4 regions of the Dehalobacter sp. MCB1 genome follow, and region 2 is predicted to be linked to each of the others. Evidence: riboswitches for the same ligand, from Rfam matches in the RefSeq annotation. Region 2 holds a riboswitch; each other region holds the start of a gene.
The links. A riboswitch is a leader RNA that binds a small molecule or an ion and turns the genes downstream of it on or off. The one in region 2 is predicted to bind cyclic di-GMP.
Positions count from the first base shown of each region.

Region 1: it holds a riboswitch for cyclic di-GMP, as region 2 does, so the genes downstream of both, A7K50_RS13570 (sigma-70 family RNA polymerase sigma factor) here and A7K50_RS09390 (DUF5667 domain-containing protein) in region 2, are expected to answer to the same signal.
Region 3: it holds a riboswitch for cyclic di-GMP, as region 2 does, so the genes downstream of both, nhaB (sodium/proton antiporter NhaB) here and A7K50_RS09390 (DUF5667 domain-containing protein) in region 2, are expected to answer to the same signal.
Region 4: it holds a riboswitch for cyclic di-GMP, as region 2 does, so the genes downstream of both, A7K50_RS06475 (diguanylate cyclase) here and A7K50_RS09390 (DUF5667 domain-containing protein) in region 2, are expected to answer to the same signal.

Region 1 covers NZ_LXPC01000018.1:91,530-98,903, forward strand. Annotated here, with positions in the region: gene A7K50_RS13545 (isoprenyl transferase) at 1-140, opposite strand, end outside; gene A7K50_RS13550 (DUF6320 domain-containing protein) at 206-874, opposite strand; gene A7K50_RS13555 (hypothetical protein) at 892-2,160, opposite strand; gene A7K50_RS13560 (TetR/AcrR family transcriptional regulator) at 2,752-3,336, shown strand; cyclic di-GMP riboswitch class I at 4,208-4,297, shown strand; gene A7K50_RS13570 (sigma-70 family RNA polymerase sigma factor) at 4,718-5,125, shown strand; gene A7K50_RS13580 (hypothetical protein) at 5,741-5,923, shown strand; gene A7K50_RS13585 (Fic family protein) at 5,992-7,134, opposite strand.
Region 2 covers NZ_LXPC01000012.1:338,020-345,393, reverse strand. Annotated here, with positions in the region: gene A7K50_RS09410 (efflux RND transporter periplasmic adaptor subunit) at 1-329, opposite strand, end outside; gene A7K50_RS09405 (DUF3102 domain-containing protein) at 628-1,458, shown strand; gene A7K50_RS09400 (DUF1659 domain-containing protein) at 1,547-1,774, shown strand; gene A7K50_RS09395 (DUF2922 domain-containing protein) at 1,813-2,052, shown strand; gene A7K50_RS09390 (DUF5667 domain-containing protein) at 2,191-3,435, opposite strand; cyclic di-GMP riboswitch class I at 3,416-3,500, opposite strand; gene A7K50_RS14350 (CAP domain-containing protein) at 3,642-4,469, opposite strand; gene A7K50_RS09380 (TolC family protein) at 4,530-5,609, opposite strand; gene A7K50_RS09375 (cell wall-binding repeat-containing protein) at 5,860-7,374, opposite strand, start outside.
Region 3 covers NZ_LXPC01000001.1:157,696-165,069, forward strand. Annotated here, with positions in the region: gene ablA (lysine 2,3-aminomutase) at 15-1,298, shown strand; gene ablB (putative beta-lysine N-acetyltransferase) at 1,273-2,121, shown strand; cyclic di-GMP riboswitch class I at 2,319-2,410, shown strand; gene nhaB (sodium/proton antiporter NhaB) at 2,497-4,002, shown strand; gene A7K50_RS00760 (DUF3102 domain-containing protein) at 4,179-5,072, shown strand; gene A7K50_RS00765 (M56 family metallopeptidase) at 5,179-7,008, opposite strand; gene A7K50_RS00770 (BlaI/MecI/CopY family transcriptional regulator) at 7,005-7,364, opposite strand.
Region 4 covers NZ_LXPC01000010.1:15,668-23,041, forward strand. Annotated here, with positions in the region: gene A7K50_RS06455 (XRE family transcriptional regulator) at 1-412, shown strand, start outside; gene A7K50_RS06460 (AMP-binding protein) at 426-2,102, shown strand; gene A7K50_RS06465 (agmatine deiminase family protein) at 2,295-3,326, shown strand; gene aguB (N-carbamoylputrescine amidase) at 3,358-4,233, shown strand; cyclic di-GMP riboswitch class I at 4,322-4,407, shown strand; gene A7K50_RS06475 (diguanylate cyclase) at 4,463-6,136, shown strand; gene A7K50_RS06480 (heavy metal-binding domain-containing protein) at 6,233-6,553, shown strand; gene A7K50_RS06485 (alpha/beta fold hydrolase) at 6,779-7,374, shown strand, end outside.

The DNA.
Region 1 (7,374 bases), on a different contig from region 2:
GCCTCTGTCATTCTCCTTAAATTTTCACAGCCTTCCTTGTGCCCATAGATTCTTGGCATCAGCCGTTTTTTTGCCCATCTGCCGTTCCCATCCATAATCATAGCAACATGGACAGGCATATCATTTTTATATTCCATCATCCTTGCCTCCACCAAAAAACAAAAGACCCTTATTGTTTATATCAATCATATCTTGCGATATCATTTTAAATATGCATTTTTTTGTTCAATTCCTTTATCATATTTTCTCCCTGAAAGATGAATATTGCTGACAGAAAGATAATACTGACCGCAACACATAGGATGGACGGGTAAGGCGTTTTTACCCCGTCAAGCAGAAGAGAAATGATTGGGATGATACCAAACAAACAATCCAACATGGCATAGGTAATATATTCCCTGATACTGAGCTTCATAATCTTTGCCGTTATATACATAACCAGTTCGGCCGACACGCATACAATCGGTATTAAATAATCCAATGACCAGCCCTTCCAGCCCGTCTGCCAGTCCCAAAAAACAGACAGCAATGACACAACGGCCACCTGCCAGATGATGGTTTTCGGTATATTATGCCCTTTCCGCACAACGACGATTAGTCCAATCCACATACTGATAAGTCCGAATATAACGAATATCGGCCAATTCCCAGCGGCAGGAAAAATCTTCTGAATAGTAACACTGGCTACTACTGCGGTAAAAGATATAAATACCAAAATCCGGATTGCCAGATGGCTCTCGTACGCTCGCGGTATATCGGGGAATATCTCTTCCCGGGCAAAGTCAGAGTTGGGCGTTAAAAGAGTGTTGCCGCATAATACGCATTTTTCTTCTCTTCCCCGGATGCGGATCCGGCACTCACTGCAATACTGCATTCGGCTTATCCTTTCCCTCAGATATTGGACGATATCTCAATCTCAATTTCAGCCTTTGAAAGCAGCCGAAAAAACGTTCTTTGGATATTGGTTTCCCGATATGGGGAGGAAATGCTCACGACCAATCTGTCACCGTAGGAGCACAAGGTCATCTGGGGCCTTCTGGCACTGATGCAGGCAGAAAACTGCCGGATAGCGGAATGAAGTTCCGTGGGCATGGATATCTTCCCAAGATTGGATACCGTTGATGTTGTTTGTCTTCGCGCTAAACCGGCAACAATCCGGAGAATGAGATCTTTTATTGGTAAGGGTATAATACGGGTAAGCAGGTTTTGTTCCATTGCCATATATTTATTTGACCGATTATTCAGATACTCCACTGTAATATACTTCTTAAAATGATCACTCACACTCTCAATCACAGTTTTCAAGTCATCAGTGTCCTTCTCATAGCTGTAACCAATATTAATGCAGCTGAAAAAATTTCTTGCCGTGACCGACTCGTAATATTGCCGCAGGTTGACCGGGACAGTCAAAATCACCGGATGGATCTTCTTTCGCGCATGCATATCCTTACCGATTGCGTAAATGTATAACGATGTGAGAAAGACTGTCAGCGTTGTATGATATTTATGGGCCTCATTCAAAACATTCTGGGTGGACATAGAACCTTCAATCAGATTTAATCTGTTATCGGCCCGTCTCACCCCGTGAATTTGATACGCCCTTACAGCTTTTGGGGTTTGCATTTTACTGTTCTTTTGACTGCCGCCGACAAAATATTTATCGAAGCTGTCATCCATAAGCCCACTTATTGAAGAATGATCATTGACGAGAATCGTATTCGCAAATTTTTCTTCATGTTTGAACATCAAATAGTAATATACGAGGGCTTGAAGAAAACGGACGGCCCCGGTGCCATCGGAAAGAGCGTGAAATACCTCAAGATTGATTCTGTTTTTATAATAAATCACCCGAAACAATAGGTTGTTTTTATGTCCCAGATAAATTGGCGCGCATACCGTGTCTGATTCGATCTGGACTTCCGGCCTGATATCGCTGGCTTCAAGATAATACCAGAATATTCCCGTTCTCATGACAGACCGATAGAGAGGGTAATCATCGATAGTCCTATCCAGCGCTTTCTGCAGAAATTCGGAGTCTACCGCTTCATACAATTCACAGACAAGCCGAAACACCTTGGGGTCTTTTACACTCCAGGTTGCCGGAAATATTTTTGAGGCATTTTCAAGGCTTGTCCATTCGATATCTTTTTGATGCTTCATATCCTTAATTCCATTTCAACGCTGTGCGTCATAATAAGAACCACTTGCCCGGATTCTCATCAGCCCATAGAAAATTACTTATGATTTATATTATACAAAAAACGTATGAGCGTGCTTTTATAGCTGTTTTTCAATACGATTCATTGTTGTCCCCGTTTGTGCTGCTACACAGACATATTACAGCCATACTGTGCGAAGAGCAAATATTTTCGAAAAAAGCCATTTCTTTACCCAATATTATTATATAAAAAGATAAAATATATATTTACCGGAAACGCCAATAATCATTTTTATCCAAAATACTATCATATGATTTTCGGGTATTTCATGGGTTTATCCTTGAAACATAATCGTTACCGCAAACCCGCCGACGAAACAAAGAAAGTTCGTTTATGGGCTAAGTCGCTCCACGCAGTAAAACCAAGCTATCATAAGGTTTGTATTTGCCAAGATAGTAAACGTCTGTTGCTTTTTACCCATGTGTTTATTATAATATGATTAATGAACGGTTGCAATGGTTATTCGAGAGAGCATGTGATGCTTATGCCACAATACGCGCTATATTTGTTTAGTATTTGATGGGGAGATATTATGAGCGATATACGCAATAATGACCGAGTGGATCGGCGCTGTATTAAAACGAGGAAAGCGATTAAACAAGTTTTTATTCGGCTTATGACAGAAAAAGATATCAGCGATATTACAATCAAAGAAATTGCGGACCAAGCAGATATCAACAGAAAGACTTTTTATTCCCATTATACAGATGTGAACGGGGTACTGGATGAAATAGAAAACGATATATTGGAACAACTTTGTGGAATAATTGAGAGCTTTGATATTCAGAAGGCCATCTATGACCCTTATCTGATCTTTAAGGAACTGACCAATATCATCAACGATGATTTCGACTTCTATAAATATTTCCTTCAATCCACGTCTGACAGCAGGTTACTGGAGAAAATAAAACATATACTGAAAAATAGGATTATCGAACTTGTGGGACCCGAAATAAATAATAAAAAAATGCTGCCATATGCAATTGAGTTCGCAGTATCCGGTATCCTATCCATATATAGAGAATGGTTCAATTCTGATCGGACGTATTCACTGGAAGAAGTGTCTGCTTTTGCAGGTTCATTGACTTTTAATGGATTATATGCGATTTTTAGATAAAGAAGCGGCATAATTAAACAATGGCGAAAAGTCTTCCAAGCGGCTTTTCGCCATTGTTTTTACATCCATGCGCGGATATCTTCTATAAAATAATTGAACGGAGGCAGTTACCTTGGGACGGTCTCCTTCGTTCTGTTTTCATAGCAAAGCGGTGGAACTAAACTGAATAGTAAAGCAATATTCATCTTTTTAGCGTAATCCTCATCATCTTCTTGTACGGGAAGCTTTATACCGCAGTATATTCAGAATAAAATGATGTAGATAAGGATGTCGTTCTGATCGGAACGACATCCTTTTTTGTCGTTTTTGCGATTTCCCTATAACTTTTCTATAACTAAACTATAACTTTTCTATAATATTTCCAGTATTCTTAAAGTGATAATAGGATAATTATAACCATCAACCTTATAGCAAATAGGTTCATATCTGGTTAGCTATGGCGTAGATGCAACATGGAACGCTGCACGATGGTAACAAAAAGCCATTGTTTCAGCATGGATTTAACGTCCTGTTTATGCAAGTAGTAGCTGTTTTTGCTATACTGGTGCTTCGTGAATACATTTTCAAAGCCACAAAATACTGGCGAGAACATAGGTACAAGCGGCACTTCTAAGAACAACCAAAGGTATAAATAGCTTGGATAACGAAAGAAAAAAGCAGTTGGACAAGCTCTATAGGCTTAGTCCGAAAGAAAGATATATTTTATTGCTTTTCTGCTGGCAGAGATTTTCTCTTAAACGAATTGCCAAAACAATAAGCCTGCCAGTGTTTATAACAAAAAAACGTCTTTATGCTGCGTTGAATAAGGCTGTGAATTCTTTGGAGGTGTGAGTATCGCAGCCGCTTGAACATAAATCAAAAATGAATAATCTTATGTTAAGGGCAAACCCGCCGAAAGGCGGGGACGCAAAGCCAAAGGGTCTACGACGCTTAAAAGCGTTATGATAGCCTGGTTGCCAAGTGTTGCATGCGGAAGCCTGCCCTTTTTTGGGCAGGCTTTTGTGCTGATGATCCATTTGCAACTTTTGATGGATGTTTTTTGTAATGGCTATTTAGGCCCCCGACTTTCGCCATTTGCTATGAGCGAAAGGGGTATCGGACATGTATTGTAACCAATCCCATAGGAGACTGAAATAAAGACGAAGGATTTCGTACATATTCATGTTTCCTTATAATTTCATACAAAAGTAAAAACCTGGTGATTTGCACTGTGCAAATTGCTGGGTTTTTTCTTTCGACTTTTTTCTTCCTATTTCGACCAGTTTCTACCAATCTTTTGGTTATACGGATTTACACAGTAGATACTGACCGTCCCCGTTGCCGCTCTCCTCCGCTCTCCATTTTTCGATTTCTAAAATTCGAAAAAATGGAGGACTATATCATGTCTGAGCAAAAAGAATACACCATTATTGTAAAAGGTAAACGAGTCCCAGTGACTCGAAAAGTATATAAAGCGTACTACAAGGAATACGAATATGCCCGGAATATCACCAGAAAGGCAAAGAAGCATGAGCTTTCCTTGGAAAAATTAAAGGAAGATGGCGTAAACCCCGCTTATATGTGTACTTCGCCATCTCCGGAGGACATGGTCATCCAAAAGGAAACCCAGGCTAAGCTACACAAAGCGTTATCTTCTTTGCCGAAGGACGAGCAGAAGCTCATTTATGAGTTCTTTTATAAGAAAAAGAGTGAGCGGGAGCTTGCGGCAGAAACCGGAATACCGCAGAAAACCATCAATGACCGGAAGCACCGTATCTTTGGCAAACTAAAAGAACTTATGGAAAAGTAAAAAAAATCCGCTCAATCCCCTCATTTCTTCCTTATAGAAGTGAGGGGATCTTTTTTCTTCCCCTCAAGGGTTCTTTGAAAATTGAATATCCGATGACCTGAATACGTTAGCTGACGGACCCAAAAAGGGAAAGCGACCCCGGAGGATGCGCCAAGACCACCTGTAAAAGGACAGATGAAACACGAAGCCACAATTTTTTGTTCATTCATTCCTGTTTCTTTTATCAAAGACGGCCAAATAAGGTGCAAAGCGGTACCCATCCGTCCGGAAAACAGCCGATGGCAAGCTGTTTCGCAATGATCCCGTCAGCCTATAATGATACTTCTGCCCAGTCACAGCCCCCCTTGACCGGGGGATCACGCAATGAGGGCAGCCGGCAGAGATCCTGGCGGGGGTGAGATTCCCATGATGCGGCTTAGCCGGCCGCAGTTCAGGCCGTCGCCCAAGGCTCGGGAAGTAGTGTCAAATAGAGCCATAAGCAGAAAAAACAAAGACTTAATGTCAGAAGCCATGAGGGTCGCCCAAAAGCAGGTGCGTCATGCGCCTAACTTCATTACAGGGCGGCCCTTATGTTTGTGCCATTAAAACATCTACAAACATAAGGAGGATTTACTTATGATGAACGCAGTAAAGGATACCGGAAAGAGCAAAGTAGTCACCATATCCGTCAGCGGACATCCAGTAACGATCAGCTTTGCTGATGAGTACAATCCGCATATTGCGAATATCGTAAAAAATGCGCTGATTGACTCCTATATTCGGAAAAACATCCCGCATTCTCTGGAGACGATGGCTTAATGGCGCGCTCCATAAAAAGCGGCCACAGTAATGAATACTGCGACCGCTTTTTGCTTTGCCCCGCTTGATTAAGTGTCTTTGCGCAGAATATCCAAATAGGCGCTGTAAGCAAAGATTCGCGTCCGGCTGGCTTTGTCTGTTTGTATCAAAATGCCCTTTTCCATGAGAACGGTCACGGCTCTTGAAACAGCGTTATAGGACAAACCGAGCGCTTCCGCGGTCTTCTTGATTTCGATGATCGGACTTGTTTCGAGATAGCGGAAGACCTTCAAGACGGTCTGCGTTGTTCTGTCCGGCGCACCGATCTGAGCAATACTCTTATCGTGCAGTTCTACCAGCCGGTCAATCGTCGTCACCGCATCCAACGCGGACTCGTGTATCGCCTGTAAAAAGAACTTGATCCATTGCTCATAATTGCCCTTATTGCGCACCTCGGTCATGCGGTCGTAATATTCGATCCTGTTCTTTTTGAGAAAATACGAGATGTAGAGTGCCGGTGTGGTCAAAACCCCTTTCTCCATCAAAAACAAGGTGATCAGCAGCCTGCCCACTCTGCCGTTGCCATCCAAGAACGGATGGATCGTTTCAAACTGATAATGGATCAGCCCCGCACGAATCAGAGTGTCGAGGTCGTCGTCAGCATTGAGATATTTCTCCAAGTCCGACATGGCGTCCTGCATATCATCGGGCGAGGGCGGGATATACCTGGCGTTGCTTAATGTACTCCCTATGCCGCCAATCCAATTCTGCGATGTACGAAATTCGCCAGGACTTTTTTCCTGCCCCCTTACGCCCTGCATTAAAACCGCATGCGTCTCCTTCAGGAGTCGATTGCACAGCGGCAGCTCCTTCAGCCTTTTGATCGCAAACTCGGTCGCCTTGATATAATTGATGACATCCGCGACATTGCGATTGACGTTTTCATCGAGCATTGGGTTCAGGACATCATCAAGCGTTGCCTGTGTGCCCTCTATCTGTGAGGACAACAATGCTTCCTTCCGAACATACATAGTGACGAACAAATCCACATTGGGAATTCTCATGGCGATGCCGGCTAACAGAGTGATTTGATTATTGGCCTTTACGAGCAGTTCAACCGCCTCATTATCCAGCGTGATCGTTGGGACGGGTGGCAAGGCCGCAGGCACAAAGGATTTATATGCCATATCCCCGGACAAATTGTTTTTAAGAGTTCCGGATCTTTTCTCCATCTTAGCTCACTCCTTTAAGTGAAATAACTGTACATATTATAACTCTTTTATTTCCTCTAATCAAGAGTTGGTGAAATATATCCGTTTATATTATGCTCATTATTTCATCAAATTATAATAACGAGAAATATGGAGGGAGAAAAATTCGCCTTTATTTCATCGGAATTCTCGCTTTTGTATAGCTATCTTCGGCCAAGTGTGCGATAATCGGATTGGCGAATACCGTGTTCCTTGATAACT
Region 2 (7,374 bases):
ACCGCAGTCACTTTACCCGGGGTGGTAACATAAATAGAAGCTTCTTTATCCGCTTCGACTTTACCACTTAAGGTGATCGCCGAAGAAATGCTCTGTTTTTGCAAAGTTATCGCTTCAACCGGGACATAATTTTGCCGGTTTTGTTCCGCCGCCTTTTGCTCAGCAGCTGATCTCACTGCACCGGAGATTCTAACACCGATCAGCAGGACAACCAGAACTGCGATCACGGTGATGATCATTTTTTTCTTCCCAACAGGTTTTTTAAGATCCGGGCTTCCGTCCTGTTTCGGCTCAGGCCGTTTGATTTTAAGTATGTCTTTCAGCGCCATTTTTCTACTCCCCCGATAATTAATATCTTTATAAGTGTATTCTTATTGGGACATCTTCATGAATGATGCGACCGTGCCCGTCGCGACTGACTGGTCGGTCGGCTTATCACTCCTCTTATCTTATCTTTCTTTGTCTTCCTGGTCAATGGGTTTAAATTAGATACTGTTTTTACCGGAAAGAATCTCTTTATTGATTCACAGAAATTGAGAGTTCAATTTTAATATAAAGCCAAGCCTTCACCACCCGAAGCCCATCTGCATATGCTGCAATTAGACTCATAATGAAAGGGTGGGCGGGATGGATAATCTGACCACCGAACGCACGCCGCTTGTCATAGCGGCTGAAATAAAGATGATAACCTGCCAAACCAAAAAAATAGTACTTGCCAGCGCCATTGAAATCGGCCGTCGTTTGCTGGAAGCCAAGGCTCTGGTTAAACACGGGGAATGGGGTAAGTGGCTGGAGTCTGTGAGCTATTCCCAGAAAACTGCCGAAAGACTGATAAAGCTCTACCAAGAGTACGGGCCTAAATTTTCTGACGGATCCGACACGTCAAAATCGACATCAATGTCGAATATGACTTACACCCAGGCCCTCCTCCTTCTGGGTTTACCGGCAGAGGAGCGGGAGGAATTCATCGAGCAGAATGATGTCGGCGGTATGACCACCAAGAAGCTGCAGCAGGCACTTCAGGACAGAGACAAGGCCAATCAGGAAAAGGACCAGGCTCTTCAGGAGAATCAAGTACTTAAAAAAGGGCTGGAGACGATCGACAGCACCATCTCCGAATTAAAAAATGAGCAGGCTAAGGCTGCGTCAAGGCCAACGAATCCGGAAAATGTCAATGCAGAAGCCTTCTCTACCGGTCAACCCGCCCTGCCGACCCACAACCTTAAAACCGAACATGACCCCGACGCTCACATCAAGCATGTAGAAAAATGCGACACTTGCTGCAAAACAATCGCCGATACCTTCTTCGATCTGACGACAGCGCTCACCAATCTGGCGCATATCGATCCGAACCTGAAAGAAGAAAAAAGAAAAGAAGCCAACCGGCTGATTGAATACATGGCAGAGACGATTAAAGAGTGGCCGCCCCCCAAGAAGCCGCTTAGATTTAGTTCCTGATTTTTTTTGGGAACCTTTGGACAAGCCAAGCATAGTATGTACAAGACAGCCGTAAGCTGTCCAATAAAAGGGAAAGGAGATGATGGGAATGGCCGTTGTTTCAGCGCCATCCGGCGCCGCTCTGGTATTGGTTTATCAGACCGGAGTCAGCACCTCCGGTGCTCCGATAACCAAACAGCGAACCCTTAACAATATTGTTTACAATGCTTCGAATCAAGCTGTCTATGAGGCGGCTCACGCCATCTTCGATCTGTCGGAATATACGCTGCTTGACGTTTACTTCAGAAGAACGGATGAATTGACAAACGAAGCGTAAAGCGGAGGGCAATTTCAGGCGTCAAGGAGGTGATTCAATTGGCTGTGACCACCAACCGAACAGCAAGATTAACTTTCGCGACCACCGGAGGGAACACGTTTTCCCTAACGGTTCCCCAACCGCGAGAGGATATCCTGCTAACTGAAGCCATGGACGTTATGAACTCGCTTATAGCAAGCGGGATATTCCTCACGACAAACGGTGCCCTTACAGGGGTAAAGGATATAAAGGTCATTGAAACCACGACCAATGACCTTTATGATCCTCCGCAAGTGTAAGCGGGCAGTACCGGCATAAAAGATGTAAACCACAAAACAGACAGCCCTGGCACTTTATCTGCCTGATAGCTGTCTGTTTCTTCTAAGGAGGTATTTAATGTGATTTGAATGATTCTCAGTTATCGAAAATATAAAGTCCTATCTTTTTCCTTGCCCTTTATCGTTATGCCCGTTATTTGAAGAGGTATTTATGACCGTGTTCTGAACGGCCTGTGCATCCACTGTTGTTTCATCCGAAGTAGACTGGCCATCGGCTGTGGCATTCTGATCGTCTGCAACTGTTGGATCCTGTTCGTCCCCTGCTTCCAGGCTATCTTCCTGGTCGCTCACGGCTTGTTCCCTAATGGTTTTCTTGTATTCCTTCATAATTTTGGCTTGCTCTTTCAAGGCTTCCTTCGTTTCTTTGTTCGTCTCTACTTTGATTTTCTGAATATCTTTCCTAAGCTCCTGCATGTCGTTTTTGTACTGTTCAGCCTGCCCGACTTTTTCCAGGGCAGCTGCAATGGCAGCCTCATCACCTGAAGCACGGGCTTGTCCCAATTCTGCCTTGGCTGCCGTAAATTCCTGCACAGCTTCTGCATAGGCTTCTTTCGCGGCTACATAGGCTTTAATCGCAATGGTATTCTGGACTTCGGCTTGGATAATATTCTGCATGATTTCAGCCTGTTCTTCTGTCAGACCGCCGGTGATTTTAAGGACGATCTTGTCGGCATCACTTTGGACAAGTTCAATGCTGGCAAGTAGATTGCTGATGACGGTATTTTCTTCTGTGTCAACTGCCGCCGTTTCATCCGTGGCTGTCTCATCAGTAGTTGTTTCTTCCGTAGAAGTTGCTACAGCTTCTTCATTTACAGCATTATTATCTGCACCATCGGTTTCAGTTCCTTCAGCTGCTTCGGTATCTTCAATGATTTGTTGCACCTGAAAGTTTGCTTTTTTAATAGTATCTGAATATGCTCTCAGAACCTGCTCCATCAAATCAAGCTGGTTCTCTTCGGACATGATTTCCGCTTCGGCCAGTCTTTCATTGGCAAACTCAACCAGCAGTTCCGCTTTTCCTTCATCAGAGAAAGTTACAGCAACCTGGACATTTTCAATCATCTGTTCGATTGAATAGAGCCAGCTGTCCGGTGTTACACCGGCTTCATCTTCAACAGCTGCTTCATCTGTTGGATCTGTGGCGGTTGGATCTACAGTAGTAGGATCTACGGTCGTGTTGGGAGTACTTGCTAAGATTTCCCCAGTGACCGTGCTTTCGCCGGTTGTTGTTTCAGCAAAAACACAAGAAGGTGCGACCGCAATAATTAAAAGGACACAGAGAATCGAAACCAGAATCTTTTTATGGATCATTCTATTTACCCCTTTCGGTAACCCGGCTGTCATAACCTTTCGGCCTTAGACCCGTGGCTTTGCGTCTCTGTCTTTCGACAGATTTGCCATTATCGTTTTGGCTGAGGTCATTATAGTATAGCTACTTTAAAAGTTCAATTGTTTTGGGTCCTTTTTCAGACCAATGGGGTACAAAAAATGAGACTTTAGTCTCAGAAAATGATTCGAAATTTATACAATTATTTTTGATATCTATCCGATCAGTCTGTAAAGATCTGTACAAACACATAACCGTACACCGGGCTTTTTGAGATGCCGATGCCGACTGAAGCATAGGAGGCATCCACGATATTGTCTCTATGCCCCTCCGAATTCATCAGGTCAAGATGAGCAGCTTCAACCGAACTGTCTCCTGCGAGGTTTTCTGCAGCACTGCTGTATGTAATACCTAAGCTGTGAAGCAGCGTGAAAGTGGATCCCCAGGTAGGCGATATATGGGAAAAATAATTGTTACTGACCATATCTTCCGCTTTCAGCTGCGCGGCATTTGTCAGCTTCGGGTTAAGCTCAAGCGAAGAAATTCCGGCTTTGGAGCGTTCAGAATTAATCAGAGCCAGCATTTGTTGGATTTCGGAGTTGGTGCTGGGGCTGGCCGCAGGTTCGGGTGGATTAGGATTGGCTTCTTCTGAAGAGCTTGTTTGTGGTACGCTTGTTTTAGAGCTTTTCGGCGTTTCTGATATCGTTTCCGGGACTTGTACTACTGCTTGTTTAAGCGTTTTGCTGTCTGCCTCTGAAGAATCGATTGATTCTTCGGTTGCCTGATCTATTGTCTTTGATGTAATCTGCTCCTGTGGTTTTGATTTAGCATCCGACAACGTGCTAAGATCTTCCTGAGCCGAGACTGCCGTAGTGATCGGTGCCTTTTCCCCAGAAGACATATTTTTTGAAGATGTATCCTCCGTCAATATGTTTTTCAAAGAAATCGGTAAGGGCAACGTAAACGTAACCAGGAGTATAAATGCTGCCGCTAACACCAAAACCTTATATACTTTGCCCTTCATCGCTGTCCCACCGTCCTTTATGCTCAATTAGTCCTTCCTGAAATTAAGAAGTGTCTTACTGACACTTCTTAGACATATACATTGAATTTATGCACCTGTACTCGAAGATACAATCAATCCTCTCTTAGCCCACTCGTACTGGCGATAAGCCTGCATCACTGTATCTTTCGCAATCTCGGTCGTTGTCTGCTGACTCATATACGTGCTTCTTTCTGTTTCAAACTGGATTTCCGAAATCATTCCCAATTTGTATTTGAGCTGGGCAATCTTCCATTTGCTTTCGGCTGTTGCCATCTTTTTGGTTTCGACATCCAAGGCTTGCTGTTTGTCCAGAACAGTTTGATAGGCCCTATAGAAATTGTTTTTAAACTTCCGTTCGGAATCAAGCGAGTAGGAATCCAGAATATAATCATAGCTTTTGCCCTTGGCATCCAGATAATCCTTATCGACGTCTATGCCGGCAATCTGGTCTTTCGTTACATTAGGAACATCATTAACCGTAAGTACACAATCATAATCCTGGTTAAGATTTAAATTAAACTGCTGGAGAATGGACTCCTTAGCCTCTTTCAGGTTCTGTACCGCTGATTCAAGTGCCAGGAGACTATTTTCTGCCTCATCGACAGTCAGCTGAGTTACCATCCCAAGTTTCTGCTGTAGTTTTAATATCTTTACCTGCCGTTCAGCCAAAGACTTCTTCACCATTAAATCGTCCAACTGGTAACCGATCGCATTATAGGAGATATACAGCATCTCCATACTCCAGATCAGTGTATTGTTCCCTTTTTCAATATTTAATAGCGTGTTTGTCGTATTGATGGATGTATAGGACGATTTTTGCTGATCAAGAGCAGCTTTTTGAGCAGCAAGCAAATAGCTGATAGCAGCCTCATATTGTGGGTTTGCGCCGGTGCCCCCGCCATAAGCTGCGTTCACCGCGCTCCATTGAGCCAGAAGTGCATCCATTGCAGCAATTCCCTGTGTCTTTCCATTTACAGCATTAGTATATGTACTCATATTTTCAGAAATTATCGGATTTCTGGCATTCATCAATGATTCAATTTTATCAAAATCAAGTGTTGCCACGGTATCAGCAAATGCTTGTACTGGAAATAAAAGTCCCAAGAATGCTATTAAGGTCATGATTATTAACTTTCTCGAACGCATTAAGATTCCTCCAAGAAGTATTGACATCTGATTCTAACAACCATCATACTTCGTGCAGGCTGTTTCGTCAATATTCGGAACTGTCGAAAAAAAGTCCCATGGAAATATACACCTTGTCATTAGACGCTTACCTTACAGTTAACCGCTATGCGTGGCACACTAAAAAGGAGCCGAGCTCAAAATTCTTTTGAGTCGACTCCTTAAAAGTTGCTATCAGTTTTCTAACATCTATATTAGAATTGGTTAGCAATTATTGGGTTACTGTAACACCTGTAGATGGTACAGAAATTTTATTGCCTGCTGTATCAACAATATTGATAGTACCAGAGATAGCTTTAAGTGTTAATCCAGAAGCAATATTTGCTGCTGTAACATCTGCTTCTAATGTCAGAACTACAGTAGTTACATCATCTCCAGCAGCCGTAGAAACTAGATCATTTGCAGCTAATTTGGATCCACCGATGTAAAGTTCGAAATCAGTGTCTACTGCAAGTGTATCAACTTTTTCTGAGAAAGTTAACGTAACTTTATTTAATGCAGTTAACTTCGCAGAGGTGATTGTCGGAACAACGTTTTCTTTGATATTTACAGTACCAGTGTATGCATCAATGGCTACAGAAGAACCTAATGCTTTAACATTGGTAATAGTGATATTACGGAGACCTGTGAACAGGTTTGAGCCAGCTTGCAGGTTAAGAACAACAGCCTGTTCAGTAGCAGCGGTAACTGTTCCTGCAGGAGTATCCGCTCCAACTGCTAACAGAGTGACTGATTGTACTACAGCACCAGCAACAGAATAGTTATTAACAGCAGTAGCGGAAGCCCCATCAACTGCTTTATCAAAAACTACTTCAACCTTATTGTTATCAACACCTTGTTTTACAGTACCTGCTACTACAGCAACTTTAGCTGTACTAGCACCAACACCATCTTCACCACGGGTGAAGGATACAGCCTTAACAGCATCAGCAGCTATTCCAGCAGTACTATTTAGGTTTGCAAACGCTAAATCTACAGTGTAGACAGCAGCTTTGGTATCAGCTCCAGCAACAAGGTTAGCTAAAGCTACACGAACAAGCCTCTTATTGTCAACATTCTTATAAGCTACAGCTACAGCTGCAGGGTCAATGTTAGTGGTTACATAGTCTTTAACATAGGAACCAACAGCATCAACTGTAGAACCGCCAACAACAGTTACATCTCTATCAAAAGTAATTTCAAGATACTGTTTTCCATCAGCAGTGTCAGCAACAACTGCAGTAGAAGTAACTTTAGGGCTAGCAATATCTTTTACAAAACTTATTACTCTTGATGTGTTGTCTCCAGCTTCACCACTTAAGTCTGTGAAAGCAGTTACGCCCACAACTGTTGCTCCTTCAAGAGGATTAGTTACAGTAATTTTGTAGTTCGTTGCATCAGATGTATCTTTTTCAGTTTTTGTGGTTGCATTTCCAACAATAGCTACAGTCGGATTCGCTGCTAACTCTTCAGAAAACTTAACATTAAATGTTATCGCTCCTGTTTGAGTAATGGAAACAAGTGTAGGTTTGGTACCGTCAAGAGCACCCTTAGTGAATGTGGTAGTAGCAGGATTAGTTGCAAGAATATTATTATTTTGGTCCTGTGCACCGATGAACTGTGCAGTAATGACTTTACCAACAGCAACACCAGCATCAATTGTAAAGAGAACTTCTGATTTGCCAGCTGCAAAGTCAGTAGCAACAACAGCAGCAGTGTTATCAGCAAAAGTATAAGTTACAGTTCC
Region 3 (7,374 bases), on a different contig from region 2:
GGGAATTAAATAATATGCAAAGAAATTATAGGGATATACCCTTATATAAAAATGTAACAGAAGAACAGTGGCAGGACTGGAAGTGGCAGATTTCTAACCGAATCACAAGAATTGATCAATTGGAACAAGTAGTCAACCTTACCCTGGATGAGCGCCTGGGAGTAGAAGTAAGTCTAAAAAAATTACGTATGGCAATAACGCCCTACTATTCTACACTTATGGATCCAAATGACGAACATTGCCCGGCAAGGCGGCAAGCAATACCGACGGTTCATGAAACTAAAATATCCAAGTTCGACAGTTGTGATCCGCTGCATGAAACAGTCGACTCGCCAGTCCCGGGTCTTACTCACAGATATCCGGACAGGGTACTTTTGCTTATTACTGATCAGTGTTCAATGTATTGTCGCCACTGTACAAGAAGACGATTTGCCGGGCATGAGGATAGGGCTCTTTCCCAGGACAATATCAAACGGGCGATTAATTATTTCAGAGCGCATAAAGAAGTCAGAGATGTACTTTTGTCAGGAGGGGACGCCTTATGCCTCTCTGATGAAAGGCTGGAAGCAATCATAAGATCAATACGAGAAATCAAACATGTGGAAATAATACGGATAGGCACAAGAACACCAGTTGTCATGCCTCAGAGAATTACCGATACGCTCTGCGAAATGCTGAAAAAATATCATCCAATTTGGCTGAATACTCACTTTAACCACCCCAAGGAACTGACAGTTGAGGCTCGCATGGCATGTGAGAAATTGGCGGATGCCGGAATTCCTCTGGGCAACCAGTCTGTACTTTTAAAAGGCATTAATGATTGCCCCTATATAATGCGTGATTTGGTTCAAAAACTGGTAAGCTCCAGAATCAGACCATATTACCTTTATCAGTGCGACCTTTCAGAAGGAATAGAGCATTTCAGAACTCCGGTTTCTGTAGGGATTGAAATCATAGAAATGCTGCGTGGACATACCTCGGGTCTAGCTATTCCACAGTTTGTTGTGGATGCGCCTGGAGGCGGGGGGAAGATCCCGGTCAATCCACAATACTTGATTTCATATTCCCCTGAAAAGATCATTCTTAGAAATTATGAAGGTGTAATTTGCACGTATAGCGAGCCTCGGGATAAAACGCACCAGTGCCGAAAATGCGGCACGTGCAGTAAATTCAAGAATAAAGAATACCGGGGATTAGAAAAGTTATATAGAGATGAACAAGTGTGCTTGATTCCAAGTAGAAACGTAAGACTCAATAAGAGGGAGGACTTCCATGAATATAGATCAAGACGAATGTAAAAATTTATATACTAACTTTTCGGGTGTGGACATGTACGTGGATTATCGCAATAAAAGGCTTAAAATATTGAGTCATTCTCTTTTGTCAGAGTTAATAATCAAAGAGATAATTGATTATTCCAAAAAAGAAAATCTGGGTAAGATTATTGCGAATTGTTATAAACAAGATCTTAGTATCTTTAAGGAATGTGGGTTTGTAGCAGAGGGGGGTATCGACGGTTTTTTTCAGGGAGAGGATGCAACTTGTATATCCCTTTTTCTTGATACAAAGCGCAAAAATTCACTCTATGAGGAGAAAGAAAACAGAATTATCGATTATTGTGTTAAGAATACCAATAAATTTGAGCTGACTAAGAATAAAAACTATACGATAAGGCAGGCCGTGCCGGACGATATTCCCCAGATGGTTCAGCTTTTTCAAACGGTATTTGAAACCTATCCAACTCCTATTTTTAGCAGAGAGTATCTTCAAGAAGTCATGCGGGATGATGTCTTGTTTATGGTGGCGGAAGAGGAAGGGAAAATTATTAGTATTGCTTCGGTGGTTCTAGACAAAGAGAACATGAATGCTGAAATAACTGATTGCGCCACTTATCCAAAGTATAGAGGCAGAAATATATTAAGCGAATTGATATTCCAACTGGAAACACACTTGAAACGTAATGGCTTTGCTACAGCATATAGCCTTTCAAGAGCTAACAATCTTGGGATCAACAGGTCTTTAAGCAAGCTGGGGTATATGTATCGGGGTAGACTAATCAACAACTGCCATATTTGCGGGGGTTTTGAAGATATGAATATTTGGGTAAAAACTTTAAAATAGTAAAATACTATTTTGTAAGTCAAGGGGAAGAAGATTTTTGAGAGATAGCCTGATTTGCTAAAGGATTATATTAAAAAACAAATACTTAAGGTAAATACCTGGACAATTCAGCATAAAGTGGATATATTCAGGGTATTCAAAAGAATAATTTTTTGTTATAATATAAAAACTTAAGCAAAAATAACAATATATAGTTGTACAGGTTGGTGCAAACTTCGTGAAAGTGAAGGACGCTAAAGCTATGGGTCTAAGGCTGCTTGTAAGTTGCTATGATTGCCAGGCTGCAAGTAATATGAACTTCTTGGGGGGGAGTAGTTCCGTTTTGGAGTACTCTCTTTTTTATATCTTTAATTTTCACTTGGGAGGATAGTACATATGAAACAAATGGGCATCAGACAAGCATTCAGAGCAAATTTTCTGGGTCACGCTCCGGACTGGTACAAAAGAACAATTCTTGCTTTTCTGGTGTTGAACCCTATTTTGATGGTTACCGCCGGTATGTACGTTACCGGGTGGGTGTTGATTGTCGAATTTATTTTTACCCTGGCAATGGCGTTAAAATGTTATCCGCTTCCTGCCGGTGGGCTTCTGGCGATCGAAGCCGTTGTGCTCGGACTTACTAACCCTCATATGGTCTATCACGAGGTTGAAATGAACCTGCCGGTTATTCTTCTTCTGATGTTCATGGTTGCCGGGATCTATTTTATGAAAGAAGGTCTTGTGTACCTGTTTTCCAAGCTCCTTACTAAAGTACACTCTAAAGTCGCGCTTTCATTCCTGTTCGCTGTACTGGGTGCGGTTCTTTCTGCGTTTTTGGACGCGCTGACCGTAACGGCAGTGATTATCGCCGTGGCCTATGGTTTCTATAGCATCTTCCACAAGTTTGCTTCCAGCGAAAAAGTATACGAAACGTATGACATTAATCACGACCATAGTGTTGATGACAAACTTCATGAAGACCTGGACGAGTTTCGTGGTTTTCTGCGTAATCTTATGATGCATGGTGCTGTGGGCACTGCGCTGGGCGGAGCAATAACACTGGTTGGTGAACCGCAGAACCTGTTGATTGGCTCCATTATGCAATGGGACTTCGTAGATTTCTTTATACAATGTGCCCCTGTGTCTATCTCGGTATTGATCGTTGGTCTTCTGACCACCATTATCCTTGAAGTTACTAAGTTCTGGGGGTACGGCTACCAGCTTCCGGAATCTGTGAGAAAGGTTATGGAAGATGATGTAAAAGCCAAAGATGCTGCCAGGAATATGCGCGGACGTGTGCGCCTGATTGTAATGGCTTTGTGCGGCGTTCTGCTGATCTTCTCCCTGGCACTACACCTGGCGGAAGTAGGTATTATTGGTCTGATGATTATTATCCTGCTTACTGCTTTCAACGGGGTTACTGAAGAAAAGCGCATCGGTCATGCGTTTGAAGAAGCATTGCCGTTTACTGCGCTGCTGGTTGTATTTTTTGCTGTCGTTGCGGTTATTCATGACCAGCATTTGTTTACGCCGATTATTCAATGGGTGCTGAACATGGAAGGGCAGAACCAGCTTGTGGCTTTCTTTGCGGCCAACGGTGTCCTTTCGGCAATCAGTGACAATGTTTTTGTGGCTACGGTATATATGACTGAAACACAGCAAGCGTTTGAAGCCGGGGCCATTGCGGTGGAGCAGTACAACAAGCTGGCAGTTGCCATCAACATGGGTACAAATATCCCTTCCGTTGCCACACCAAACGGTCAGGCGGCGTTTCTGTTCCTCTTGACTTCTGCTCTAGCACCGCTGATTCGCCTGTCTTACGCTGAGATGGTAAAACTGGCTCTGCCATACGCCGTCGTTATGACTGCAACAGGTTTACTGGCAACAATGTACCTGTTATAACACTTGAGAATATCAGATTACAAGGGTTTAAGCATTACTGATCTTTTAGTATCTCGACTTTCGGTGACCTTATATACGATGAGAAAGATTGTCCGTTGTTAATACTGAGGTTGTCACACTTTTAAGCCTGGCCACATATCCTACGAGTGAAGTTAGCCCCAAGGAGTGTGGATATCATGACTGATCCAGTAACCGATATCATCAACGGACGCACGCCGCATGTCATCGCGGCTGAAATTAATATGATCAAATACCAGACTGAGAGGATCTACCTTGCCGCCGCTGTCGAGATTGGCAGGCGGCTGACGGAAGCCAAGGCCCTGCTTAAGCATGGAGAATGGGGCAAGTGGCTGGAGGAGTCGGTCGATTTCTCCCAGAGCAGAGCCAATAAACTGATGCGTATCTTCACAGAGTACGGAGCAGGACAGCTTACCTCCTCAAATTCGGATTCGAATCCGAATTTAAACTACAGTCAGGCGGTGCTTCTTTTAGGTATCCCAAAGGAGGAACGAGCGCAATTCATCGTCGATCTGGATATCGAAGGCATGACCAATCAGGAACTCAGGCAAGCGGTCAAGGAACGGACACAAGCCAGGCAAGAAAAAGACCAAGCCTTACAGGAAAAAGACCTGGCCCTGCAGGAGAACACGGATCTCCAGAAAACAGTGGAAGACCAAAGCGGTATCATCACCGGGCTGACTGCGGAACTCGCCAATCTAAAGGTCCAATTGGAGAACGTCAAAACGTCCAAAGAAGAACTCGCTAAAACGGCCAGGCAGCTGAATGATGCGCTGGAATCCCTCCAAAAAAGCTCAGCCGCCAAGGGCTACGAGCGGATGAAGACGAACTTTATTAATACGTCGCTCAAAGTCAGGGCCAACCATATCGCCTTCCTCTGTGAAAACATGGATCAAACCATCAAGGAAGTCAAGCATAAGCTGCTCCAGATCGCCCCTAATGACAAGGAGACGTATATCATTTATAAGAATAAAATTTACGATCTTCTGGATAGGTGGCTTAAAGATGAGACGTGGAACAGGCAAGCTTGCCCCATCAGAGATACACAGTAAGAAGTGGTAGATGATGAAGGGCCGGAAAAACGCGGCGGACGCTGTCGTTGTTTTCCGGCTTATTGTTGCCGCGTAATGAGAAAAATGCGTTACAGTTCGTTCTAAGTTAATTCTGTTCTCCCCTCAAAATAAGTACACCTTTCGGATAATGCGCCTGCATCCAGTCCAAACCGTTTTTATCTGTGAGCCGCTGTGTATGAGCTTTATAGGCATCATACCAGTCCTGATGATTCGTGCTGGCGTATTTGATATCCTCACTGCCGAGGATCTTTCGGCACAGGATCTCCATCACACTTCCCTTTAAGCCTGTCTGCCCGCCTTTTGCAAATTCGGAAAATAGGTAAGGCAGTGCTTGTTCATCCATGGCCAGAATGATATTGTACTCTGCCTGATGCGCTTTGATATAATCATAGGGATTGGAGGAAGGTAACGGTGATGACATGATTTTCTCCAAGCACAGCTCAATCTGCTTAGCTTTGTTGACCGCCGTATTTCCTTCATTTCCAAGACTGAAGTACACATACTCCAGACGTGTAAGCAATTCCTTCAGCAAATCGGCACTTTCGGCATATACGCGTACATCTCTCTGCATGATTTGCTCGATTCTGCTTCTTAAGTAAGTCGTGCTATATCCTTCATATTTTCCCGCGCTGTCGGTAAATTTTATGTTAATGACTTCAACATTATCGACTAGGCTGAACAACAGGATGGCATTGCGCCCAAACACATCACCGATCATTCCGTTTTCCGCAGAAATCGCTGAATCGTCGTTGATCCGGTACTGAATGGTTAGACCATACGGCGCGGTCGACGTCTGCAATTCGACTTTATCCCGTACGACCCCTTTCGGCAAAGGCATCGCGTCAATCAGTGCGATAACCTTGCTCGCATTGCCTACATACGGTGTTTTGTTGGCCAGTAATTTATCTACTGCATAACCAGCGTATGTTTCCTGTCCTGCAGCCGTGTCATTGACCGGGTTTGCCACAAATCCAATCATCAACGCTACAATCATAACAACTGCCGCCGTACCAATCCAAACACCGGGTTTTCTGTAATGGATCACATTTTTAATTCTCTCTTTAATATTGTTTGCACCGAAAGCTAAAGGGGTAGCCTGCCAGAAGCTGTTCTTCTGAACTGCCAACGCCAGCAGGGAATTGGAATAATCTTCTTTGATCTCTTGTCCCTTGTTTCTGATAACCGTTTCATCGCAGGACATTTCCATGTCCTTAACCATCAGCGCAAAGCAGAACCACATCAACGGATTAAACCAATGGATGATCAGAACCAGAAATGCCGCCGGTTTGATCAGATAATCGCGTCTCTTAATATGTACCGTTTCGTGCGCCAGTACATAGGGTAATTCCCGGGGCGAAATGCCTGCAGGCAAATAAATTCTCGGTCTCCTAAAACCAAAAACAAACGGTGTGCTGATTTGATCTGTCTCATAAATATCCGGTAAAGAAGCATCCAGCAGCGTAGCCGTTTTGATCTTCCCTGCAATTTTAAAATAGGAAAAAATATTCCAAATCAGCAGCACCATAACCCCGGCCATCCAGACCATACTGCCAAGCAACATCATCATAGAAAGCGGACTTACATCCATTGCAGCGACCAGAGGCAGCGTGCTGCCAACTGAGCTGTTTACTGTACCGTTTATTGCATCATTTATGTTCCCAAGGCCTGCCATCACCAGCACCTCAGGTAAGGCATCAGGCTGCATAGCGGGTTTAATAACGTTTAAGAAACTAAAAACTGAGGTAAATGAACCAGGACAAACCAGTCTGAAGAAAACCGCCAGCCATAACAAATAAGAGAAGATTTTCGGTGCCCTTTTCAGAAGCTGCCGAATCAGGATCACACCCAGAGCCACGTAGGAAGCTGTCATGCTCATACCGACAACAGTGCTGAATACTGTCATCAAGCTGTTCATTGCATCGCCTCCTCAATAATTCGTTTTAGTTCTTCAGCTTCCTTAGCCGTGAGCTTTTTCCGATCAAGGAATGCTGTTAAAAATTGCGGCAGAGAACCTTCAAAGTTTTTTTCAATTAAAGATTGGCTCTCATACTTCTGCGCTTCTTCCTTTTTAATACGTGAAGTGACTACAGTATCCGTGTTGTCTAAAATGCCCCGTTCACATAGCTTTCGCAAAACCGTGTAAGTGGTTGACTTCTTCCAGCCCAGTCTTTCCAAAGAAAGCCTTACAAGCTCAGTCGAATTCACCGGTTCCTTTTCCCAGACGATACTGACAAATTTATACTCCGCATCAAATAATTTATAGTTTTCCATGATAGCCCCC
Region 4 (7,374 bases), on a different contig from region 2:
TATTCCCATTAGTATTCTATATGAGATTGCCGATTGTTATCAGGTTGATTTAACGGATGTTCTTACCGGTGTCTCACCCAAGCTGCATGATGTCTGCTTCATCAAAAAGGGAAAGGGTCTCAAGGTTGAACGCTATGACCAGTATGATTTTCAGAGTCTGGCTTATCAGTACGTTAACAGAAAAATTGAACCGCTGCTGGTGACCCTAGATGCTGAAAATAGTCCTGAACTTGTTTCTCATCACGGACAGGAATTTAACTTTTGTCTGGAAGGCAAAATGAAAGTGATCATTGGCAGTATGGAATATGTGCTGGACCCGGGAGACTCTCTGTATTTTAATTCCTTAATTCCACATAAAATGCTGGCCCTTGAAAAAAGACCGGCAAAATTTTTGACCGTCATACTTTTATAAAGGATGTGAACAGATGAACCTCGCTTCAAGATATATTGGGAAAACCGATTTTGATTCTTATGAAGATTTTTGTGCGAATTATCAAGTGAAAGTACCGAAAAATTTTAATTTTGCGTATGATATTGTCGATGAATATGCCCGTCTGGAACCAGAGCGTCCAGCGCTGGTTTGGTGCGACGACCACGGTAATGAACGGGTCTTTACCTTTACCGACCTGAAAAAATACTCGGATAAAACGGCGAACATGTTAAGCGAAGCCGGGATTTGCAAGGGTGACAAAGTCATGCTGATTCTGAGAAGGCGTTATGAAGTGTACATAGCGATTCTGGCTCTGGCCAAAATTGGTGCGATCTATATTCCTTCTTCCAATCAGCTTACGCAGAAGGATATTGTTTATCGCAATAATGCCGCATCGATTAAAGCGATCATCGCCTATAATGATCCGATAATTCTCGACCATGTCGAAGCTTCCAGGGAAGAATCAGTAACGCTTGAGACGCTTTTTCTGGTCGGGGCTAAGCGTCCAGGCTGGGTTGATTTTAGCAGCAGCATGGAGGCCGCTTCCGAAAATTGGGTCCGGCCGACAGGTGCTGACGCCACAACGAACGACGACACGATGATCATCTATTTCACGTCAGGGACCACGAGCATGCCCAAAATGGCTATTCAGAGCTTCACCTATCCGCTTGGTCATATTGTGACGGCCAAATACTGGCAGCGCGTCGTGGATGGCGGGCTTCACCTGACGGTTTCCGATTCCGGTTGGGCTAAATTCGGCTGGGGAAAAATTTACGGCCAGTGGATTTGCGGAACGGCACAGTTTGTCTATGATATGGACAAGTTTATACCTGAGAAGCTGCTGGAAATGATGCAAAAATATAAGCTGTCTACGTTTTGCGCGCCTCCAACCATTTACCGTTTCCTGCTGGAAAACGAATTGGAAAAATATGACCTGTCTTCAATTGTCCACTGCTCCACAGCCGGGGAACCTTTGAATCCGGATGTCTTTAACAGATTTAAAAGTCTGACCGGCTTAAGCATTTTAAATGGATTTGGTCAGACTGAGACAACGGTATTGGTCGCGAACTTTGAATGGCTGGATATTTATCCGGGAGCGATGGGCAAACCGAATCCGGCCTATAAGATCGATGTGGTTGATGAAAACGGAGCTCCATGTCCTCCAGGCGTTGAAGGGGAACTGGTCATCCGCGAGGCTGATTCCAATAAGCCTGCCGGGTTGTTCTGCGGGTACTACAGGGATGAAACTGGAACCAAAAAAGTATGGTATGACGATACTTACCACACAGGGGATATGGCCTACTGGGACGAACACGGCTTTTTATGGTTTGTTGGCCGCAATGATGATGTTATTAAGGCGTCCGGCTACAGGATCAGTCCTTTTGAAGTTGAAAGCGCGCTGATTGAACATCCCGCTGTCGTAGAGTGTGCTGTAACCGGCGCCCCGGATGCCGTCAGGGGAACGGTCGTTAAAGCAACTGTTGTGCTGGCCAAAGGCTATACGGCTTCCGAAACGTTAAAAAAAGAGATCCAGGACTATGTCAAAAAGGTGACGGCTCCATACAAATACCCGAGGATACTTGAATTTGTCGACGAGCTGCCGAAGACGATCGGCGGCAAGATCAAACGCGCCCAGATCCGTCGCGAAGATACGGAAAAGTTTCAGGGATAAAGAATAACTTTTAACATATACCTATCAATCATTGAATATTGTGATGATGCACCCCACATTATCGTGGGGTGATTTTATGCCTTGAAAAGTGGTGAGATTTTCATGTAAAATGAACTATAAATAATCAATAGGATAAATGTCAATTTGAAAGTAATGATGGATATATGTTGTTGCTGAAGAAAGGATAAACTGATGTTTCCGAGCGATTTGAACTATAGAATGCCTGCGGAATGGGATAGACACGAACGTACCTTTATTTCGTGGCCAGTTCGGGCATCAATGTGCCACCCCGAAGACTACGAGGCTGTTTGCGAGGGCTATACCGACATTATTCGAGCTATCGGGGAATTTGAACCCGTCACCGTGCTGGTAAACCCCGACGAACGATCTCTGCTCGAAGGCCGCTTTCGGAACAGGCAGATTGAGCTCCTGCCGTTGGCGCACAATGATGCCTGGCTTCGGGATAACGGGCCGACGTTTATCGTCAATGATCGGGGAGATACAGCCGGCATCAACTGGCACTTCAATGCCTGGGGCGGCAAATACCCGGACTGGGATCTGGACAACCAGGTCGCACCGCAAATATTGAAGCACCTTGGACTAAAACCGTTTGATGCGCCCCTGATTATGGAAGGCGGCTCGCTGCACGTGGACGGAGATGGTACACTCTTGACAACGGCCGAATGTCTGCTCAATCCGAACCGTAACCCTGATTTTTCCCGGGAACATATTTTGGAACTATTGAAGAAATATTTGAGTATCCACAAAGTCATCTGGCTGGAAAAAGGCTTATACGGGGATGAAACAGACGGTCATGTTGACAATATCGCTTGTTTTGCTTCGCCTGGCAAAATCGTGATTCAGATCTGTGACGACCCTTGCGATCCGAATTATGCGATTACCCGGGAAAACCTCGCGGTGTTAAACCAGGAAACGGACGCCAAAGGAAGAACCTTTGAAATCATCCCAATACAACAGCCTCCCGCCGTATTTGCCGACGGTAAACGCCTGACGTTGAGTTATTTAAACTTTTACTTTGTTAACGGCGGAATTATTTTACCTGTATTTGGGGGCCAGGCTGCCGAAACCGATGCCCTGGCTATTCGGACCCTGAGCGGGATTTTTCCGGAAAGACGGATCCGCACCATTGATGGAATGGCAATTATTGGGGAAGGCGGCAATGTTCACTGTACCACCCAGCAGATGCCTGCGGTAGATCTATAAAAATAATAGGCAGTAGGGAAGGAATTTAACGATGAGAAACGTCAAAGTGGCAGCAACACAAATGCGCTGCACCAGTAACGTTGAAGAAAATATTGCCGGGGCAGAGACACTGGTCAGGGAGGCAGCGGCCCGAGGAGCCCAGATTATCCTGTTGCAGGAACTGTTCGAGACCCCATATTTCTGTCAGAAAGAAAAATCAGATTATTACGGATATGCGAAAGAGCTAGAAAATAATCAGGCGGTCAGGCATTTCCGGCAAATCGCCAGAGAGCTGGAAGTCGTCCTGCCAATCAGTTTCTATGAGAAGAGAAACTATGCGCGCTACAATACAATTGCCATGATTGATGCCGACGGTGAGATCCTCGGCAAATACAGAAAAAGCCATATCCCTGACGGGCCGGGCTATGAGGAAAAATTCTATTTTAACCCCGGTGACACAGGCTTTAAAGTCTGGCAAACGCGCTACGCCAAGATTGGGGTCGGCGTCTGTTGGGATCAATGGTACCCGGAAGCTGCCCGCTGCATGACCCTGATGGGGGCAGAGATCCTGTTATATCCGACGGCCATCGGTTCAGAACCGCTGGACCAGACGATTGATTCCAAAGACCATTGGCAGGCCTGCATGCTCGGCCACGCTGCCGCGAACCTGATCCCCGTGGTCGCTTCCAATCGGATCGGCGTCGAGGAAGATGAAGATTCCAGGATTACCTTTTACGGTTCCTCCTTTATTGCCGGACCACTTGGCAAAAGAATTGCGGAAGCAGGGCGTACTGAGGAAACTGTACTGGTGGCTGAGTTTGACCTCGATCAGCTTGAGGTCCAGCGCCTGGAGTGGGGAATCTTCCGGGACCGTCGGCCTGATTTATATGGGATTATTGCTTCCTATGACGGAGAACTAATAGACTGATTCGTAAATTAAATAATTATACAATAATTGATTATTCATACATTTATTGACAGATTTCGTGTATTTTACTATAATTAAATCAAATCAAATGATCCTTAGGCAAACCTGTTGAAAAGCAGGGACGCAAAGCTACGAGTCTAAGTGCTGAAGCATATTGACAGTCGGGTTGCACACAGAAGATGAAAACCGCGGCTGCTTTGGCCGCGATTTTTTTTGAGGGAGGATCTACATGACAGCCGATTCCATCGTTGCAGCCAGTATTTCGATTACCTTGGTCTTGTTAATATCTTACGGATTTTTATATTTTTCCGAAAAGAAACATTATTTCTTAGCATGGAGTCTTTCTGTCTTAACGCTGATGATAACCTATCTTTCCAGAACTGCATTGCTGGAAACCAACAGCCCGTCCGTGGTGCTTCAGATTATCAACTATGCCTCTTCGATCGCAGGGTACTGGCTGGTATTCAAGGGTACGCAGTTGTTTTTTAGCAGAAGCTATCCGGTGTTCTGGGATATCGGCACGGGCTTTCTGATCCTTGCTTTTATATGTATTGCTGTTCAGGGAATCCCGACAACCGCTCTTTTACTTCTGTCTGTTGTCTGGATCATTGCATTATTGTCCAAAGCCGCTATGACATGCTTAAAAGCAAAAACACCGCAAGGCCCGATCCGAATAATACTTGGCTATACCTATATTTTTTGGGCCTTATCGATTTTACTTTATCCGTTGTGCAAATTAATTAACGTTATTCCACCGTCTGTAGGTTATTTAGTTGCCGGTGTTGTTGGTCTACTTGCTTATCTCAATATGCAGGCCCTGTATTTTCAAAGCATCCGGGAGGAGCTTGAAAGCAAAGAAGCAAATATCAGAAAACTTGTCATTTATGATAAATTAACCGGGGCCTACAGTCGTACCTATTTTGAAAATACGTTGGAAGATTTCCTGGATAAAACCCTCATGCCTGCAGCATTGGTCATGGGGGATTTTAATGGTCTGAAACTAATCAACGACACCTTTGGTCATGAAAAAGGGGATGAATTACTTGCGGACGGGGTCAGAATTATGCAGGAGACCATTGGCCCGGAAAATGTGATTATCCGATGGGGCGGGGACGAGTTTATCATTATCATGCCTGGTGTGCCGCTTGATCAGGCTGGCGTGCTTTTAAACAATGTCAAGGATAACTTAAAAATCTCCCGCCCGAAAACAGTACCGATCGATATCTCGTTTGGCTCGACGTTTTTTGAGAACAGGGAACAGCCCTTGGCAGAAATGATCAACCAGGCTGAGGAAAAAATGTATAGCAACAAACTGAATGAAAGCAAGAAAACCCGCCTTGCGATCATCGAGTTCCTGGAAAAACTGCTCTGGGAAAAAGATTATCAGACGGAAGCCCATGTCATGAGGCTGAAAAGTCTGGTCAGTAAATTTGGCAGTCAGATCGGCTTATCCGCAAGGGAAATCGTTGAACTGGTCCAGGTTGCGATGCTGCATGATATCGGCAAGATTGGCGTTCCGGGGGAAATCTTAAAAAAACAAGGTGACTTGACCCCGGAAGAATGGAGCATCATGAAAAAACATTCTGAAATCGGCTATCGGATTACGCAGTCTTCCAGGGAATTAGCGCATGTCTCGGAAGCCGTTCTCGGTCATCATGAATGGTGGAATGGGAAAGGTTACCCGCAGGGGCTGAAAGAAGATGAAATTCCGCTATTCTCGAGGATTGTATCCATTGTGGATTCCTACGATGTGATCACGCATGAAAGGCCTTATAAACGGGCCATGGACCCGTATAGTGCACTTGTTGAAATCAATAAATGCGCCGGCAAACAGTTTGATCCGTATCTGGTTACTGTTTTTAATAAGATTATGCAGGAATCCCTTGTTGTGAATGATAGGTAGCTGCCAAAAGGCGAAGAGGAATATAAATAAATACTTGGAGTGATATACTTATAGTAACGTTAACCTTATGAAATAGAGTTATTGGAGGAAAACAACATGATTTTAACAACGACACCGTCCGTAGAAGGACGCAGGATCACCGAATACTACGGGGTGATTACCGGAGAAGCCATTATGGGGGCCAATATTGTCCGCGATATTTTTGCGAGTATCACCGACGTAATCGGTGGACGTTCCGGAACGTATGAAGGCAAGCTGCAGGAGGCCCGCAATATTGCGTTGAGAGAAATGGAAGACCGGGCGTTCCAGATGGGCGCCAACGCCGTAGTCGGTATCGATCTGGATTATGAAGTTATCGGAGCCAACGGCAGTATGTTGATGGTCAGTGCTTCCGGGACCGCCGTAAGAGTAGAATAATCCCGAAATATTCAAAAGATACCCGCGAGCTCTGTACCAGCGGGTATCTTTCTGCTAGGCTAAGGGTATTGGAGTCTCTCAACCAAAGGATTAAATAAAAACCATTTATTAATATCTTCATCATAGTTTGTACTGTAAGCAGTACGTAGTAACAATACTTCGGGATACGCGAGATTTTCTACAACATACATGCAAAAGCCAGATAAAGACTGGAGGCAGTGATAGATGAACGCTATAGATGATGAGAAAACGAAATGTCTAATCATTCACGGGTTTGGTGGCGGGGTACACGAAGTGAAGCCTTTGGCCGAATATTTGACTGCTCTTGGTTATGATGTTATTTGTCCTATATTAAAAGGCCATTCAACAACCAGACATGAAATGAAAAAAGCAACTTATCTGGACTGGATAGATTCTGCTGAACGTGAACTTTTAAGATTAAAAGAAATTGGGGATGAAATTCTGCTGATAGGGTTCTCCATGGGAGGGCTGATTGCATTTAATCTTGCTTGTAAACATGATATTAAGGCCATTGTGACAATCAATACGCCCATCTTCTATTGGAACATATACCAAGTGTTTCGTAATATTGCGGATGACGTCAAGAACAAGAAGCCTAACCACATCAAGAGGTATTTACAAGCAAAAAAGATCTCACCGTTTTTGTCTATGATCCAATTCTTATTATTATTGCACCAAACGAAGCCAAAATTAAAGAAAATAAATTGTCCAATCTTAATTATTCAGGCTGAAGATGATGATACTGTAAGAAGAAAGAGTGTGGATTATATCAATAAACATGTGTCTTCGGATAGGAAAAA